Linked DNA regions of Streptomyces venezuelae. Each later gene encodes a partner of the first gene's protein in a complex. Links are inferred from orthologs where the notes say so. Each region holds a gene or a part of one and is shown on either strand. Other genes may lie near its edges.

Region 1 (8,159 bases):
GCGCAGTTCAAGGATTCGGAGCTGTTCAGGCTCGTCCACCAGCCGCCCTGCGGCCACACCTGGTGAACGCCCGACTGCCGATCCATCCCGGAACTTCAGCATCTCGATACTCCCGTCCACGCCCGCATGCTCTTCCCTGCGTGTAGGCATGACCTGGAGTGAGGCGGTGCGCAACTGCCCGATTTCCAGGAGGCGTTCAAGCTGCCGACGCAGAACCATTCTGCCCCCCCAGCGGGCGCTGCAGCGCTACCTCCTCCAGCACAAAACTGAGGGCCGGAGCCGGACACCGGTCGAAGATCGCCTGCCGGGCCATGCGTGACGCCACAGCTCGTTCGATCTGCGCCTCGTCATACGCAGGCTGCCGCATCTCGAACAAAGCCCTCATGTACTCCACGGTCTGCAACAACCCGTGGATGTCATGAGCGCCGTACCACTGAAGGTCAACGGCCTTCGCTTCCTTGCGGGCCCGGTCCCGAAGCCGCTTCGGATACCTGGCCTCCGCCACGTCCTGCTTCATCGCCGCGACGGAACCGCCCGCTCTCAGGACCTGATCCGCCTTGTCGAGATACTCGGCCCGAGGGATCCGCGTCCCGCCCTCGACCTTGTAGACGAGCCCCTCCCCGTACCCCATGGCCGCCGCGAACTCCGCCGCCCGCATCCCCGCGGCCTCCCGGCGGGCCCGCAGCTGCCGCCCCACGAACGCGACGATCGCCACGCCCTGCTCGTCCTCCGGGTCGACCTCCCACCCCGGCTCCTCCGACTCCCGCTCCCGCTCACCCTCCGGAACCGCCGACCGCTCCATACGCCCGCCTCCCGTCCCACCAAGCCGCTACGTACGGTCAGCGCCGTACCCACAGAGACCGCTGGACAGCCTGTACAGCCCTGGACAAACGAAGGACAGTGACTGTACGCAGCCGCCAAGACACTGCGCAGCGTACGAGCGGGAGACCACGCTGAGTGACGTGAACCAGGAAACCGCCGCGCTCCCCCACACCACCCGTCACTTCACTGTCCTGCTCTCCCCCACGCCCCGAGGAGCCCGCCTGGCCCGACTCCTCGCCACCGAGCAGCTCCACTCGTGGGGGCTCCCCCTGGACCCGGCGCGCCACATCGTCGCGGAACTGGCGGCCAACGCCGCGACCCACGGCCGCGCACCGGGCCGCGACTTCCGACTCGCACTGCACGCCACGGCGGAAACGCTCCGCATCGCGGTCACGGACACGCACCCCGAAAGGCTCCCCGCACCCCAACTCCCCTCCCCAGACGCCGAATCCGGGCGCGGCCTGCTCCTCGTAGAAGCGCTGGCACACCGCTGGGGAGTGAAGGAAGACCGCTTCCCGCGCAAGACGGTGTGGGCGGAACTGGGCCTCACGCCACCGGAACCCGACTCCCCGTGCTCCGGTACCGCAGGCGCCTTTCCCCAAGGAACGTGAGACGGAGAAAAAGCACCCCACCAAACCCCACCAGGCCCCGCCACCGCCGACTCACTCCGGCGAGTGAACATCACCGGCTCGGCTGGCTTTCCGGCCCCCCAATGGCCCTACTCTCAGCCCCAGTAGCCGAGCAACAACACCAGACATGCGACGGCCCCCGCCGGGACGGCAATCCCGAGGCGAGGGCCTGACCACCGAGGAAGAGGCAACTTCCCGATGGACACCCAAAACCCTAGCGCGCCCCCGCGCCCCCAGTCCGCCCCTGGCGGCAATCAATCCCACGCACGGGCGACCCGGCACCCCCGCAGCCGAACGGACACGCGTCGACGGCCCACCGCCTCCGCACCCACGTCCGGCGTCACGCACGAGAACACCCGCCACACCACCCGCTTCACGGTGGTCGGCAACCACCTCACCCAGCACCAGGAGCTCTCCCTCCTGGCGATCGGCCTGGGCTGCCACATCCAGTCGCTGCCCGCCGGTGCCCACGTGGACATCAAGAGCCTCACCAAGCGCTTCCCGGAGGGCGCGACCCGCATCGCCGGGGCCCTGCGCGAGCTGGAGACCCACGGCTACCTGCGCCGGGACCGCGAACGCACCGCGTCCGGCCGCATCGTCACCCGCACGATCTCCTGCAACCAGCCGCAGGGCACCGCCCGACGCACCCCCACCCCGCCACGGAGGCAGCCCGCCCCCATCGCAGCGGTCCCACCCCGCACCAGCGAGACGCCACCCGCCCACGCACCCCGCACACACCCCCGCCCCCTCCCCGCCGTACCGCACCCGGCACACCCCACCCCGGCACTGCTCGAACAGGCCACCGCCACCCTCACGGAGCTGTGCCGCGAAGCCCCCCACCTGCTCCTCACCGCCCGCGATACGGCCCACCTCACCCCTGGCGTCGCCGCCTGGCTGGAACGAGAGGCATCCCCCGCCTCCGTGCGCCACGCCCTGACCCACGCCCTCCCACCCGACGGCCCCCGCCACCCCGCCGCACTCCTGTCCCACCGCCTGACAGCCCTGCTCCCACCCCCACCCCGCTTCCACCCCCCGCAGCGCACCCCCCACCCACTCCAGAACTGCGAAACCTGCGACCGCGCCTACCGAGCCCCGGAACCGGGCCGGTGCCGCGACTGCCGCATCCCTCCGTGCACTGCCTGACCAACGGACTTGAGCTGGAGTTGGGAGTACGCCTTCGCCTTCGCGGCAGAGGAAGCCGCCCGAACTGTGTCACCGGCCTTCCTCGCCGCAGTCCAGCGCAAGGCCGCAGAGCTGGTCAGGGCGGCCGAGACCCTGTACGTCCACGGCCGCGCCCACCAAGACGTCGACCCGAAGGGCGGCGACGTCACCGTCCCAGGCGGCATGTTCCGCTACCCACCTGGGCTTCTGAGGCCACACGGGCCCCCTGGCCAACACAAAAGGGCCCGTACGACCGAAGTCGTACGGGCCCTTCCGCTACTGCGTGTACTGCGATGCGCTCAGTTCAGAGCAACCGGGTTACCCCGATCCGCAAGCAAGTCGGGAGGACTTACTTGTTGATCTTGGTGACCTGGCCGGCGCCGACGGTCCGGCCACCCTCACGGATGGCGAACTTCAGGCCCTCTTCCATGGCGACGGGCTGGATGAGCTCGACGCTCATCTCGGTGTTGTCGCCCGGCATGACCATCTCGGTGCCCTCGGGGAGGGTCACGACGCCGGTCACGTCCGTGGTGCGGAAGTAGAACTGCGGGCGGTAGTTGTTGAAGAACGGGGTGTGACGGCCACCCTCGTCCTTCGACAGGATGTAGGCCTGGGCCTCGAACTCGGTGTGCGGCGTGACCGAACCGGGCTTGATGATGACCTGGCCGCGCTCGACGTCCTCGCGCTTGATGCCACGGAGGAGCAGACCGACGTTCTCACCGGCCTGGCCCTCGTCGAGCAGCTTGCGGAACATCTCGATGCCGGTGACCGTGGTGGTGGTCTTCTCGGTCTTGATGCCGATGATGTCGACGGTCTCGTTGACCTTGAGGACACCACGCTCGATACGACCGGTGACGACGGTGCCACGACCGGTGATCGTGAAGACGTCCTCGATCGGCATCAGGAACGGCTTGTCGACGTCGCGCTCGGGCTCCGGGATGGACTCGTCCACGGCCTTCATGAGCTCGAGGACGGTGTTGCCCCACTCCTTGTCGCCCTCAAGGGCCTTCAGAGCGGAGACCTTGACGACCGGCAGGTCGTCGCCCGGGAACTCGTACTCGGAGAGGAGCTCACGGACCTCGAGCTCGACGAGCTCCAGGATCTCCTCGTCGTCCACCATGTCGGCCTTGTTCAGGGCGACGACGATGTACGGAACGCCGACCTGGCGGGCCAGGAGCACGTGCTCCTTGGTCTGCGGCATCGGGCCGTCGGTGGCGGCAACCACGAGGATCGCGCCGTCCATCTGCGCGGCACCCGTGATCATGTTCTTGATGTAGTCCGCGTGACCGGGGCAGTCGACGTGGGCGTAGTGACGCGCCTCGGTCTGGTACTCGACGTGCGCGATCGAGATCGTGATACCGCGCTGGCGCTCCTCGGGAGCCTTGTCGATCTGGTCGAAGGCCGAGGCCTCGTTCAGGTCGGGGTACGCGTCGTGCAGCACCTTGGTAATGGCGGCCGTGAGGGTCGTCTTACCGTGGTCAATGTGACCGATGGTGCCGATGTTGACGTGCGGCTTAGTCCGCTCGAACTTCGCCTTCGCCACTGGGTCCTCCTGTGGAGTGGTTCTGTACGCCTTGCTTCATCGGCGCCAGGTGATCTTTGCTGGGAAGCCAGCCGCCGGGGTTCTCGCCCTGCGGGGTCGAACCCCGGCGGATGGTGTCAAGCCTAAAGCGTGAACTCGGGTGAGTTACTCGCCCTTGGCCTTCGCGATGATCTCCTCGGCGACGTTCCGCGGAACCTCGGCGTAGGAGTCGAACTGCATTGAGTAGCTTGCGCGACCCGACGTCTTGCTGCGGAGGTCTCCGACGTAGCCGAACATCTCCGAGAGGGGCACGAGGCCCTTCACGACGCGAGCGCCGCTGCGCTCCTCCATGGCCTGGATCTGGCCACGGCGGGAGTTGATGTCGCCGATGACATCGCCCATGTAGTCCTCGGGCGTGGTGACCTCGACGGCCATCATCGGCTCGAGCAGCACGGGGGACGCCTTGCGCGCGGCCTCCTTGAAGGCCTGCGAACCGGCGATCTTGAAGGCGAGCTCCGAGGAGTCGACCTCGTGGTAGGCACCGTCGATGAGCGTGACGCGGACGCCCGTCATCTCGTAGCCCGCGAGGATGCCGAACTGCATGGCTTCCTGCGCACCGGCGTCGACCGACGGGATGTACTCCCGCGGGATGCGGCCACCGGTGACCTTGTTGACGAACTCGTACGACGCGTCGCCGTCCGTGATCGGCTCGATCGCGATCTGCACCTTGGCGAACTGACCGGTACCACCGGTCTGCTTCTTGTGCGTGAAGTCGACGCGCTCGACGGCCTTGCGGATCGTCTCGCGGTACGCCACCTGCGGCTTGCCGACGTTCGCCTCGACGCGGAACTCGCGCTTCATGCGGTCGACGAGCACCTCGAGGTGGAGCTCACCCATACCACCGATGATGGTCTGGCCGGTCTCCTCGTCCGAGTGGACGCGGAAGGAGGGGTCCTCCTCCGAGAGACGCTGGATGGCGACACCCAGCTTCTCCTGGTCGCCCTTGGACTTCGGCTCGATGGCGACCTCGATCACCGGGGCCGGGAAGTCCATGGACTCCAGGATGACCGGAGCCTTGTCGTCGGAGAGCGTCTCACCCGTGGTGGTCTGCTTCAGGCCCATGACGGCGACGATGTCACCGGCGCCCACCGACTCGATCTCCTCACGCTTGTTCGCGTGCATGCGGTAGATCTTGCCGATGCGCTCCTTCTTGCCCTTGACGGAGTTCAGCACCGCGGTGCCGGAGTCCAGGCGACCGGAGTAGATCCGGACGAAGGTGAGCTTGCCGAGGTGCGGGTCGCTCGCGATCTTGAACGCGAGGGCCGACAGCGGCTCGTCGTCGGACGGCTTGCGCTTGACGACCAGCTCCGGGTCCTTGACGTCGTGGCCCTCGATGGCCTCGACGTCCAGGGGGGAGGGAAGGTAGCGCACGACCGCGTCGAGCAGGGGCTGGACGCCCTTGTTCTTGAACGCGGTACCGCAGAAGACGGGGGTGACGGTGGTGTCGCCGCCCTTGCCGGAGGCGATGGTGATGCGACGGATCGCCGCGTACAGCTGCTCCTCGGTGGGCTCCTGGCCCTCCAGGTACAGCTCCATCATCTCTTCGTCGTTCTCCGCGACGGCCTCGAGCAGCTTGCCGCGGTACTCCTCGGCAGCCTCGGTGTGCGTGTCGGGGATGTCGACGATGTCGTAGGCCTCGCCCATCTTGGTCTCGGCGGACCAGACGAAGGCCTTCATGGTGACGAGGTCGACGACGCCCTTGAAGTCAGCCTCTGCGCCGATGGGCAGCTGCATGACGATCGGGGTCGCACCGAGGCGGTCGACGATCATGTCGACACAGCGGTGGAACTCGGCACCGGTGCGGTCGAGCTTGTTGACGAAGCAGATACGCGGGACGCCGTAACGGTCCGCCTGACGCCACACGGTCTCGGACTGGGGCTCGACGCCGGCAACGCCGTCGAACACCGTCACGGCACCGTCGAGCACGCGGAGCGAACGCTCCACCTCGACGGTGAAGTCGACGTGGCCCGGGGTGTCGATGATGTTGATCGTGTGATCGACGTCGTTCAGCGGCCAGTGACAGGTGGTGGCAGCAGAGGTGATCGTGATGCCACGCTCCTGCTCCTGCTCCATCCAGTCCATCGTGGCGGCGCCGTCGTGGACCTCACCGATCTTGTACGACACACCGGTGTAGAACAGGATCCGCTCGGTGGTCGTCGTCTTGCCCGCGTCGATGTGGGCCATGATGCCGATGTTGCGCACCTTGGCCAGGTCAAGTGAAGTGGTAGCCATGTCGGCTCAGTCTTCTCTCGGTCTCGATGGGGGTAGCGACTACCAGCGGTAGTGCGCGAAGGCCTTGTTGGACTCGGCCATCTTGTGGGTGTCCTCACGCTTCTTCACAGCGGCACCGAGGCCGTTGGAGGCGTCGAGGAGCTCGTTGAGCAGACGCTCGGTCATGGTCTTCTCGCGACGGGCGCGGGAGTAACCGACGAGCCAGCGCAGGGCGAGCGTGTTCGCACGGCCCGGCTTGACCTCGATCGGGACCTGGTAGGTCGCGCCACCGACACGGCGGGACTTGACCTCGAGGGTCGGCTTGATGTTCTCGAGCGCGCGCTTCAGCGTGATGACCGGGTCGTTGCCGGTCTTCTCGCGCAGGCCCTCCATGGCGCCGTACACGATGCGCTCGGCGGTGGAGCGCTTGCCGTTCAGCAGCACCTTGTTGATGAGGGAGGTCACCAGAGGAGAACCGTAGACCGGGTCGATGATGACCGGGCGCTTCGGGGCGGGGCCCTTACGAGGCATTCTTACTTCTCCTTCTTGGCGCCGTAGCGGCTGCGGGCCTGCTTGCGGTTCTTGACACCCTGGGTGTCGAGCGAGCCGCGGATGATCTTGTAACGAACACCAGGCAGGTCCTTCACACGGCCACCGCGCACGAGCACGATGGAGTGCTCCTGCAGGTTGTGTCCCTCACCCGGAATGTAGGCCGTGACCTCGATCCCGGAGGTCAGACGCACACGCGCGACCTTACGGAGGGCCGAGTTCGGCTTCTTCGGGGTGGTCGTGAACACACGCGTGCAGACGCCACGGCGCTGGGGCGAACCCTCGAGTGCGGGCGTCTTGTTCTTCTCGACCTTGTCCTGCCGGCCCTTACGGACCAGCTGCTGGATCGTAGGCACTACTTCTCCGGTTTCTGTGTGCCGAATAGTAAAGCTAACCCGGAACTTCGCCGACCCACGCGGTCGGGTGTGTCGAATGCTGCGGACTCCCGCCACAGGGCGGAAAGGAGCGCAGATTACGGTGGCCTTTCTCGGACTCCCGCAGCGGTTGATGACACGCGCGCGAGCCCAGGCACACCCCAGGCACAAGGTCTGAGCGTACCTACCTCATCGAGTCTGGTCAAAACAAATGCGATGGGGGGCGACACGCCGGACATCTGCAGATCAAGTCCGATGCAGAAAGTCCTTGATCAATTGGACATCCGCCTGATCCTTCGGTCGCAGCGAGCGCTCTTTCCACATGAGGACCTGGGACAAGGGGCAGAACGGGATGCCCGACATCCACTCCGCATCCTTGATCAGGACGTCCGGCTCGGGCGTGCCGGGCAACCAGCGGTCAAAGACGTCGATGGCGCCGCCGAACAGTGGCACCACGCGGCCGTGACCGGACGGAGCGACCACAGGGTCGGCCAAACCCTCCGCGATCTTCCACGCGGCCCCACGAGCGACGACATCCAGGTCTCCGACACGCTCCCTGATGCCGTGCGCCAGCAGCGGCCCGCTGCCCGCCACCACGTAGTCCGAGGACGGCAGATTCAGGGACAGCAGCTTCTGGATCAGTGGGTGCCTTCTCAGCTCCAAGGCAGCTTCTCCTAGAGGATGGGCAGCCCGACCGCCGAGCGAGCAGCCATGCTCATCCCGAGCGAGGCGATGACACTGGCCAGCGTACCGATGAGGAAGTACTCGGACGCGTGCTTGCCGTGTTCACTCGTGGGGACCCGAGCCAGCGACTTCGCCGCCAGCACCAGA
Region 2 (8,215 bases), 2.2 Mb from region 1 along the record:
CGCCCACGATGAACAGCACGTTCGTCGTGTCGATCTGGATGAACTCCTGGTGCGGGTGCTTGCGGCCGCCCTGCGGGGGCACCGACGCCGTGGTGCCCTCCAGGATCTTCAGGAGCGCCTGCTGGACGCCCTCGCCGCTGACATCGCGGGTGATCGACGGGTTCTCGCTCTTGCGGGCCACCTTGTCGATCTCGTCGATGTAGATGATCCCGGTCTCGGCCTTCTTGACGTCGTAGTCGGCCGCCTGGATCAGCTTCAGGAGGATGTTCTCGACGTCCTCGCCGACATAGCCCGCCTCCGTCAGCGCCGTCGCGTCCGCGATGGCGAACGGAACGTTCAGCATGCGCGCGAGCGTCTGCGCGAGGAGGGTCTTGCCGGAGCCGGTCGGGCCGAGCAGCAGGATGTTGGACTTCGCGAGTTCGATCGCGTCGTCACGGCCCTGGGCGCCGCCGTTCTCTCCTGCCTGGACCCGCTTGTAGTGGTTGTACACCGCTACCGAGAGGGCCTTCTTCGCGGGCTCCTGGCCCACGACGTAGCCCTCAAGGAATTCGTAGATCTCGCGAGGCTTGGGGAGTTCCTCCCAGCGGACCTCGCTCGTCTCCGCGAGCTCTTCCTCGATGATCTCGTTACAGAGGTCGATGCACTCGTCGCAGATGTACACACCGGGGCCTGCGATGAGCTTCTTGACCTGCTTCTGACTCTTTCCGCAGAACGAGCACTTGAGCAGATCGCCGCCGTCACCGATGCGTGCCACGAGGTGCTTCCCCTTCGCCTGGGAGACGCCACGTTCAGCGGCTCCTGGTGCCTCATATCCGACGGTACCCTGCCGGGCCCCCCGTTCGGGCCCCCCTTGGCACGGTTCGCTTCGACGCGGGTCGTGCGCGAACCGTGCCGTGGAGCGGCAGATGCTACAGCTCAGTGTCAGGCAACCGCGGAATTGTTCATCTTCCGGGTGGAGATGATCTGGTCGACCAAGCCGTACGAGAGCGCGTCCTCGGCCGTGAGGATCTTGTCGCGCTCGATGTCGTCGCGGATCTTCTCGATCGGCGTCGTGGAGTGCTTGGCCAGCATCTCCTCCAGCTGCGAACGCATCCGGAGGATTTCGTTGGCGGCGATCTCCAGGTCGGAGACCTGACCGCGGCCGGTCTCGCTGTAGGGCTGGTGGATCAGGACGCGCGCGTTCGGCAGCGCCATGCGCTTGCCGGGCGTGCCCGCCGCGAGGAGCACGGCGGCGGCCGACGCGGCCTGGCCCATGCAGACGGTCTGCACGTCGGGCTTCACGAACTGCATCGTGTCGTAGATGGCCGTGAGGGCCGTGAACGAGCCGCCGGGGCTGTTGATGTAGATCGAGATGTCGCGGTCCGGGTCCATCGACTCCAGGCACAGGAGCTGCGCCATGACGTCGTTGGCGGACGCGTCGTCGATCTGCACGCCGAGGAAGATCACGCGCTCCTCGAAGAGCTTCGCGTACGGGTCGTACTCCCGCACGCCCTGCGAGGTGCGCTCCACGAAACGCGGGATCACGTAACGCGACTCGGCGCCGGTGCCGGTGAACTCGGCCTGGCCGCTCTCGGCCTGTGCACGGCCGGAGAGGCCGCGACCGGGGAAGTTGTTCATCTCTGGTTCTCCTGAGAAGCGAGGGGCTTAGGTGTCGGCTGCGGGGCGCTGAGCACGGGGCTCAGGCTCCGGTGCCGCCCCCGCCCGGCATGCCTGCGGCGCTGGACATGATGTCGTCGATGAGGCCGTACTCCTTGGCCTCCTGCGGGTCGAACCAGCGGTCGCGGTCCGAGTCGCGCGTGACCTGCTCGACGGTCTGACCGGTGTGGAACGCCGTGAGCTCGGCCATCTTCTTCTTGGTCAGCAGCAGCCGCTCGGCGTGGATCTTGATGTCCGACGCGGAGCCCGCGAGGCCCGCGGACGGCTGGTGGATCAGGATCTCGGCGTTCGGCAGCGCGAAGCGCTTGCCGGGCGTGCCCGCGCTGAGCAGGAACTGGCCCATGGAGGCGGCCATGCCCATCGCGATCGTCACCACGTCGTTCTTGATGTACTGCATGGTGTCGTAGATCGCCATGCCGGCCGTGATCGAGCCGCCGGGGCTGTTGATGTAGAGGTAGATGTCCTTGTCCGGATCGGAGGCAAGGAGCAGCAGCTGCGCGGTGATCTTGTTGGCAATGTCGTCGTCGACCGGCTGGCCGAGGAAGATGATCCGCTCGCCGAGCAGCCGGTTGTAGACCTGGTCGCCGAGGCCACCACCGATGGAGGGGTCGCCGGCGGCGGAGGGCATCAGATTCGTCACGTATCCACCTGCTCGTCTTACGACGGCGCCGGGCCGTCTCACGTCTTCAGCTGGGGCGCGGGGGCCCGCGTGCGGCGCCGCTCCGGGGCGGCGTCGGGGACTCCCCTGCCCTCGTATTCATGGACCCTAACGCGCGGGGTCCCTCCGGGAATCCCGGAGAACCAACTGTTCGCTGTGAGCGCAGGTTCTGGCGGGGGCGCCTTGAACAGTGCCGGTCGTGGCCCGTAAGGGGCGCGGGGAACTGCGCGATCGGCCCCCGCCGGGCCGCAAGCGGGTCTGCCCGCGGCAGGGCCCAGTGGCGGGTGCGGCTTGTGGGGGTTGCTCGCGCGGTTCCCCACGCCCCTGAAGACACCGGGCCCCCGGGACCGAGAAGTCCTGGGGGCCCGGTGCGCGAGCGTCAGAGCGAGGCTCAGGCCTCGGTCTTCTCCTCGGCGGCGTCGGAGGTCGCCTCGGTCTGCTCGCCCTCGGCGGCAGCCGTCTCGTCGTCCTCGTCCTCGAGGTCGACGACCTCACCGTTCGTGTCCTTGACCGTCGCCGCCTCGACGACGACCGCGAGGGCCTTGCCGCGGGCGACCTCGCCGACGAGCATCGGAACCTGGCCGCCCTCGACGACGGCCTGGGCGAACTGGTCGGGGGACATGCCGGAGGACTGCGCGCGACGCATGAGGTGCTCGGTGAGCTCCTCCTGGTTCACGTTCAGCTTCTCCTTGTTGACGAGCTCGTCGAGGACGAACTGCGTCTTGATGCCCTTCTCGGCCTGCTCCTTGGTCTCGGCGTCGAACTCCTCGCGGGACTTGCCCTGGATCTCCAGGTACTTGTCCAGGTCGAGGCCCATCTGGCCGAGCTGGTGGTGCTCGAGGTTGTGCGTGCGGGTCTGGATCTCGTCCGCGAGGAGCTTCTCGGGGACGGGGACCTCGACCAGCTCGAGCAGCTTCTCCAGGACGCGCTCCTGGGCCTGCGTCGCCTGGTCGTACTGCTTCATGTTCTCGAGGCGCTTGCGGCTGTCGGCCTTCAGCTCGTCGAGGGTGTCGAACTCGGAGGCGAGCTGCGCGAAGTCGTCGTCGAGGGACGGCAGTTCACGGGCGGCGACCTGGGTGACCTTGACGGTGACCTCGGCCTCCTTGCCGGCCGCCGAGCCGCCCTTGAGCTCGGAGGTGAAGGTGGCCTCGCCACCGGCCTCCAGGCCCTTCACGGCGTCGTCGATGCCCTCGAGGAGCTCGCCGGAGCCGATCGTGTAGGAGACGCCGGAGGCGACGCCGTCCTCCAGGACCTCGCCCTCGACCTTGGCCTCGAGGTCGATGGTCACGACGTCGCCGTCCTCGGCGGCACGCTCGACCGGGGACGTGGAGGCGAAGCGCTCGCGCAGCTCCTCGACGGCCTTGTCGACGTCCTCGTCGCTGACCTCGATCGCGTCGACCTCGACCTCGATGCCGGAGTAGTCCGGGATCTCGATGGAGGGACGGACGTCGACCTCGGCGGTGAAGTTGAGGGTCTCGTTGTCCTTCAGCTCGGTGATGTCCACCTCGGGCTGGCCCAGGACATTGAGCTCGGCCTCGTTGACGGCCTCGGTGTAGAACTTCGGGAGCGCGTCGTTGACGGCCTCTTCGAGGACGGCGCCACGGCCGAACCGCTGGTCGATGACGCGGGCCGGGATCTTGCCCTTGCGGAAGCCCTTCACCGTGACCTGCTGGTTGATCTTCTTGTAGGCCGCGTCGAGGCTGTCCTTGAGCTCCTCGAAGGGCACCTCAACAGTGAGCCGAACCCGGGTCGGGTTCAGGGTCTCCACGGCGCTCTTCACGGTTCGGTCTCCTTGGGGCTGACTTCTTGGGATTCTGCCCGGCTCAGAGACACACGGGCACACAGCTTGCATAGTAACGGCAAGCAGGAGCCGAGCCACAATGCGATCTTGTGGGGAGGATTTCGTTGGTCGGGGTGGCGGGATTTGAACCCACGGCCTTCCGCTCCCAAAGCGGACGCGCTACCAAGCTGCGCCACACCCCGTCGGTGCGACACGTAGGGTACATGCCCGCAGGCAGTGCGGCTCCCCGTTGAACGGGGCCGGTTCCGGGGGGCACGTGCGGCGAGGGGCCAGGACCCGCTACGATGCCTGTCGTGCCGCGGCATCCGCTCGTGGCGCGATCTGTGCGGGCGTAGCTCAATGGTAGAGCCCTAGTCTTCCAAACTAGCTACGCGGGTTCGATTCCCGTCGCCCGCTCTCGTGAAGCAACCCCAGGCCGTGTGGCCTGGGGTTTCTTCGTTCGTGCTCAGGGGTGGCGCACGTCGACGGTGTACACGGAGCGTGTGCCGTACGGGACGTACAGCGCGTCGCCCACCAGCGTGAGGCGGGCGCCCTGGTCGCCCATCCAGGACGTGCTGACGCCTCTGCCGGGCCGGGTCCACGCCACGTCGCCGGTCCTGCCGTCCAGGGCGGCGAGGCGGCCGCTGGGCGAGGCCACGTAGACGTGCGTGGCGGAGGCGAGGGGTTGGCCGGGGAACTCGACGGTGGAGTTGCGGCTCCACCGTTGGCGGCCGGTGCGGGGGTCGACGGCGCGCACGCTGCCGCTGGAGAGCGTGAAGTACAGCGTGTCCCGGCTGAGGGTGGGGATCGCCGCGGCCGGCTGGGGGCGGTCCAGCGCGACGGTGCGCCGCGTGTGGCTGCCGTTCGCGGTGACGGTGACGACGCTGCGGTGCGTGGTTCCGGAGGTGTCCGCGAGGACGAGACGGTCACCGGCGGCGCCGAGGAGGTTGAAGGTGCCGCGGACGGTGACCGTCCAGGCGGGCCTGCCGGTGGCGGGGTCGAGGCGGGAGAGCCGGGTCTCCGATCTCCCCGCGGCGCAGAGCAGGTAGCCCTCTCCCGCGGCCGCCCGCAGCCTGCACTCGCCGTCCGGCAGCGGACGCTCCCAGCGCGGGTCGCCGTCCCGGGGGTCGAGGAGCGCGTACGAGTCGCCCAGGGCGCCGTGGATGGTGAGGACGCCGTCCTTCGTGGCGGCGGCGGTGCCGGTGTCCGGGGTGAGGTCGGGCGCCATGGCGCCGGTGCCGCTCTGGGTGGGCGCGGTCCACAGGACGTCGCCGGTCCGGGCGTCGACGGCTTCGATCGCGTACTTCTCGTACGTCGTACCGCTGTCCTCTTCCGGGACGCTCTGGTCGTTGCGGTAGACGTAGACGCGGTCGCCGGCGGTGCCGATGACGTCGCCCTCCATGCTGCTGCTGTCGTCGGGGACGCTGTCGACGGGCAGGCCCCACTCCCGCTTGCCCGTGGCGAGGGAGAAACGGACGGCCTTGACGTCGTCGCCGGCGCAGATGAGGCCCGCGCGGGCGGCGGCGCAGCGCGTGAAGGGGCCCGAGGGTGAGGGGTCCTCGCCCTTGGCGGCGGTGAGCGTGTCCTTCGTGGTCCAGTCCCGCCACCCGGCGGGCAACTGGCTCGCCACCTGTCCGTCGTCGCCCCCGAGACGCACGACGGCCGCCGTCCCTGCCAGGGCGAGCAGCAGCCCGCCCACGGCGGCCGTCAGGAGGAGTCTTCGGCGGCGGCGCGGAGCGGGGGCTCCGGTGGCCTCCGAGGGCTTCTCCCCGGCGGCCGGGGCGCCGGTGGTCCTGGGCGGTATCGGTTCGCCCTTGAGGAGGGCGAGGAGTTCGTCGGGGGTGGGGCGGGCCTCGGGGTCCTTGTCGAGGCACCATTCGACGAAGCGGCGCAACGGGGCGGGCACGTCGTCGAGTTCGGGGGTGCCCTGGACGACGCGGGTGGCCGTCTCGTAGGGGCTGTCGCTGTCGAAGGGGCCGCGCCCGGTCGCCGCGTACGCGAGGACGGCGCCGAGGGAGAAGACGTCGGACGCGGGACCGACGTCGCGCGGGGTGGTGAGCTGTTCCGGGGACATGTAGGGCGGGGTCCCCATGACGCGGCCGGTCTGGGTGAGCGCGTCGGCGCCGAGGGCTTCGGCGGCGCGGGAGACCCCGAAGTCGATGACGCGCGGTCCGTCCTCCGCGAGCATGACGTTGGCGGGCTTGAGGTCGCGGTGGACGACGCCGACGCGGTGGATGTCGCGGAGCGCTTCGGTGAGGCCCGCGGCCAGTTCCTGGAGCCGGTCCAGTGGGAGCGGTCCCTCGCGGCGGACGTGGGTGCCGAGGTCCTCGCCGGGGATGTAGACCGTGGCCATCCAGGGGCTCGGCGCGTCGGCGTCGGCGTCCACGACGGGGGCGGTGAAGGCTCCGCTGACCTGGCGGGCGGCGGCCACCTCGCGGCGGAACCTGATGCGGAACTCCTGGTCGTCGGCGTACTGGCCGTGGACGACCTTCAGCGCGAGGCGGCGTCCCGACGCGGAGCGGCCGAGATAGACGACGCCCATGCCGCCGGAGCCGAGCCGGTCCTCGATCGGATATCCGCCGATCTCCTCCGGGTCCGAGTCGCGCAGCACCATCCCTAACGCCCCCGCCCCTCGGTCCATGCCCTCGCTCTCCGGTTCACCGCAGCGTACGCCGGTTCGAGAACACTCCCCCGCGGGGCGTCAGAAGCTGATCGAGTTGATGGTCTCCGCCACTTCGTTCAGGAAACGGTTTATGGAGGGCGCCATACCTGTGGAGGCGAGGAAGAAGCCGAAGAGCACCGCGACGATCGCGGGCCCCGCCTTGAGCGACCCCCCGCGGATCAGCACCACGAGGATGATCGCCAACAGCAGCACCACTGACAGCGAAATGGCCACACTGATCACACCCTAGGTCGGTCGCTCTCCCGGCCCGGGGGGTACGACCCCGCACACCCCCGCCACGGACCATCGTGCCACCAACAGGCCTCCTCCATGCGGCCGGTGACGCAACGTCGGCCGACACGTGACGGCCCCTGCGCACAAGGGCGCCCAGGGGGCGCACGGGCAGCGCGGCGTCGTACAGCAATTCGAGTATCCGAAGTCATCGGAATTCGACGTGATCGTTGCCACCGCCACACACGACGTTCGCAGGAAATTCGAATTGTCATGGAGGGCACATCCGACAGGCGCCGAGAGAGCGCGTTATGCACCATTTAAACCGGATGAGTTGTGACGTACTGGACAGGGTCGGGTCGCGAACCATCACGTCTCTTTGTCGACCCGCGGGATTAACCGGCGTGATTGCAGGAGATTGAGTCGGGAGAAGTGACGGGGGTTTTACGAATACGCCGGGGCGACGCTAGGGTGCCTCAGATGTTCCACGCTGCCACCACCCCCGTAGGCGCAGTGCGGTTCCGGGTCGTCTCGCCGAGCTCTCGGTGGGAGGGCCTGTGACCAACTCGGTGCACCCGCACGGACGCCACCGGGCGCCCCTCCCACCGGCCCAGGTGCCGGCGGCCGGAGTCCCCACTCCCCGCGCCCCCCACCCGCCCCCGCAGGCCGCCCCCACCACTCCCCCCACTCCGGCAGGCCGCAGCACCGCCCACGGCGGGCCGAAGCCCGCCAAACAGCGCGACGCGTTCTTCGACAACGCCAAGTACCTGGCGATCGTCCTCGTGGCGATGGCCCACGCATGGGAACCGCTGACCGATCACAGCCGTACGGCCGAAGCGCTGTACATGACCGTCTACACCTTCCACATGCCGGCGTTCATCGTCATCTCCGGCTACTTCTCGCGCAGTTTCGACATGCGGGCCGACCGCCTCAAGCGCCTCGTGACCGGTGTCGCCGTGCCGTACGTCATCTTCGAGATCGCGTACACCCTCTTCAAGCGCTGGGCGGACGACGACCCCGGCCAGCCCATCAGCCTGCTCGACCCCTGGTACCTCACCTGGTTCCTGGTTGCGCTCTTCGTGTGGCGGCTCACCGTGCCGCTGTGGAAGATCGTCCGCTGGCCGGTGCCGCTCGCCCTGGCCATCGCCATGCTCGCCGTGATCTCACCCGACATCGGTGACGACCTCGACCTGCAGCGCGTCCTGCAGTTCCTGCCGTTCTTCGTACT

The links.
Region 2: the proteins of rpsG (region 1) and tig are in contact, whole or in part, in a crystal structure (PDB 3GTY), measured with the Thermotoga maritima proteins. The link is inferred for Streptomyces venezuelae from one-to-one orthologs. Residues at the interface, in WP_004081843.1 of Thermotoga maritima: Lys34, Lys52, Lys55, Glu59, Arg62, Gln63, Glu66, Asn67, Lys69, Val71, Arg95, Ala109, Lys110, Lys111, Gly112, Arg113, Pro114, Glu117, Glu121, Ile124, Ala125, Tyr127, Asn128, Asn129, Thr130, Gly131, Lys135, Asp139, Arg142, Met143; in WP_004081061.1 of Thermotoga maritima: Glu122, Val124, Val129, Leu130, Tyr133, Glu188, Gly259, Ile262, Tyr263, Glu266, Ser270, Glu273, Gln274, Glu277, Arg308, Gln311, Ile312, Ser315, Tyr316, Glu325, Arg329, Arg336, Leu363, Phe366, Trp367, Arg373, Leu377, Arg381, Leu384, Glu387.

Annotation. Positions count from the first base shown.
Region 1 is NZ_CP029193.1:4,859,253-4,867,411, reverse strand. The notes cover bases 5,202-8,129. They hold rpsG (30S ribosomal protein S7), read right to left. Parts: upstream 6,937-8,129; coding sequence 6,466-6,936; downstream 5,202-6,465. Other genes in these bases: DEJ47_RS22550 (hypothetical protein), read right to left, coding at 8,003-8,129; DEJ47_RS22555 (hypothetical protein), read right to left, coding at 7,575-7,991; rpsL (30S ribosomal protein S12), read right to left, coding at 6,939-7,310; fusA (elongation factor G), read right to left, coding at 5,202-6,426. Outside these bases: DEJ47_RS22590 (ATP-binding protein), read left to right, coding at 963-1,433; DEJ47_RS22585 (helix-turn-helix domain-containing protein), read left to right, coding at 1,650-2,594; tuf (elongation factor Tu), read right to left, coding at 2,962-4,155; more of fusA, read right to left, coding at 4,300-5,201; more of DEJ47_RS22550, read right to left, coding at 8,130-8,159.
Region 2 is NZ_CP029193.1:2,665,876-2,674,090, forward strand. What follows is about bases 1,901-4,884. They hold tig (trigger factor), read right to left. Parts: upstream 4,095-4,884; coding sequence 2,706-4,094; downstream 1,901-2,705. Other genes in these bases: DEJ47_RS12285 (ATP-dependent Clp protease proteolytic subunit), read right to left, coding at 1,901-2,284; DEJ47_RS12305 (serine/threonine-protein kinase), read right to left, coding at 4,561-4,884. In the rest of the region: ATP-dependent Clp protease ATP-binding subunit ClpX, read right to left, coding at 1-754; DEJ47_RS12280 (ATP-dependent Clp protease proteolytic subunit), read right to left, coding at 922-1,617; more of DEJ47_RS12285, read right to left, coding at 1,679-1,900; more of DEJ47_RS12305, read right to left, coding at 4,885-6,708; DEJ47_RS12310 (hypothetical protein), read right to left, coding at 6,796-6,990; DEJ47_RS12315 (acyltransferase family protein), read left to right, coding at 7,545-8,215. UniProt on the Bacillus subtilis protein: Involved in protein export. Acts as a chaperone by maintaining the newly synthesized protein in an open conformation. Functions as a peptidyl-prolyl cis-trans isomerase.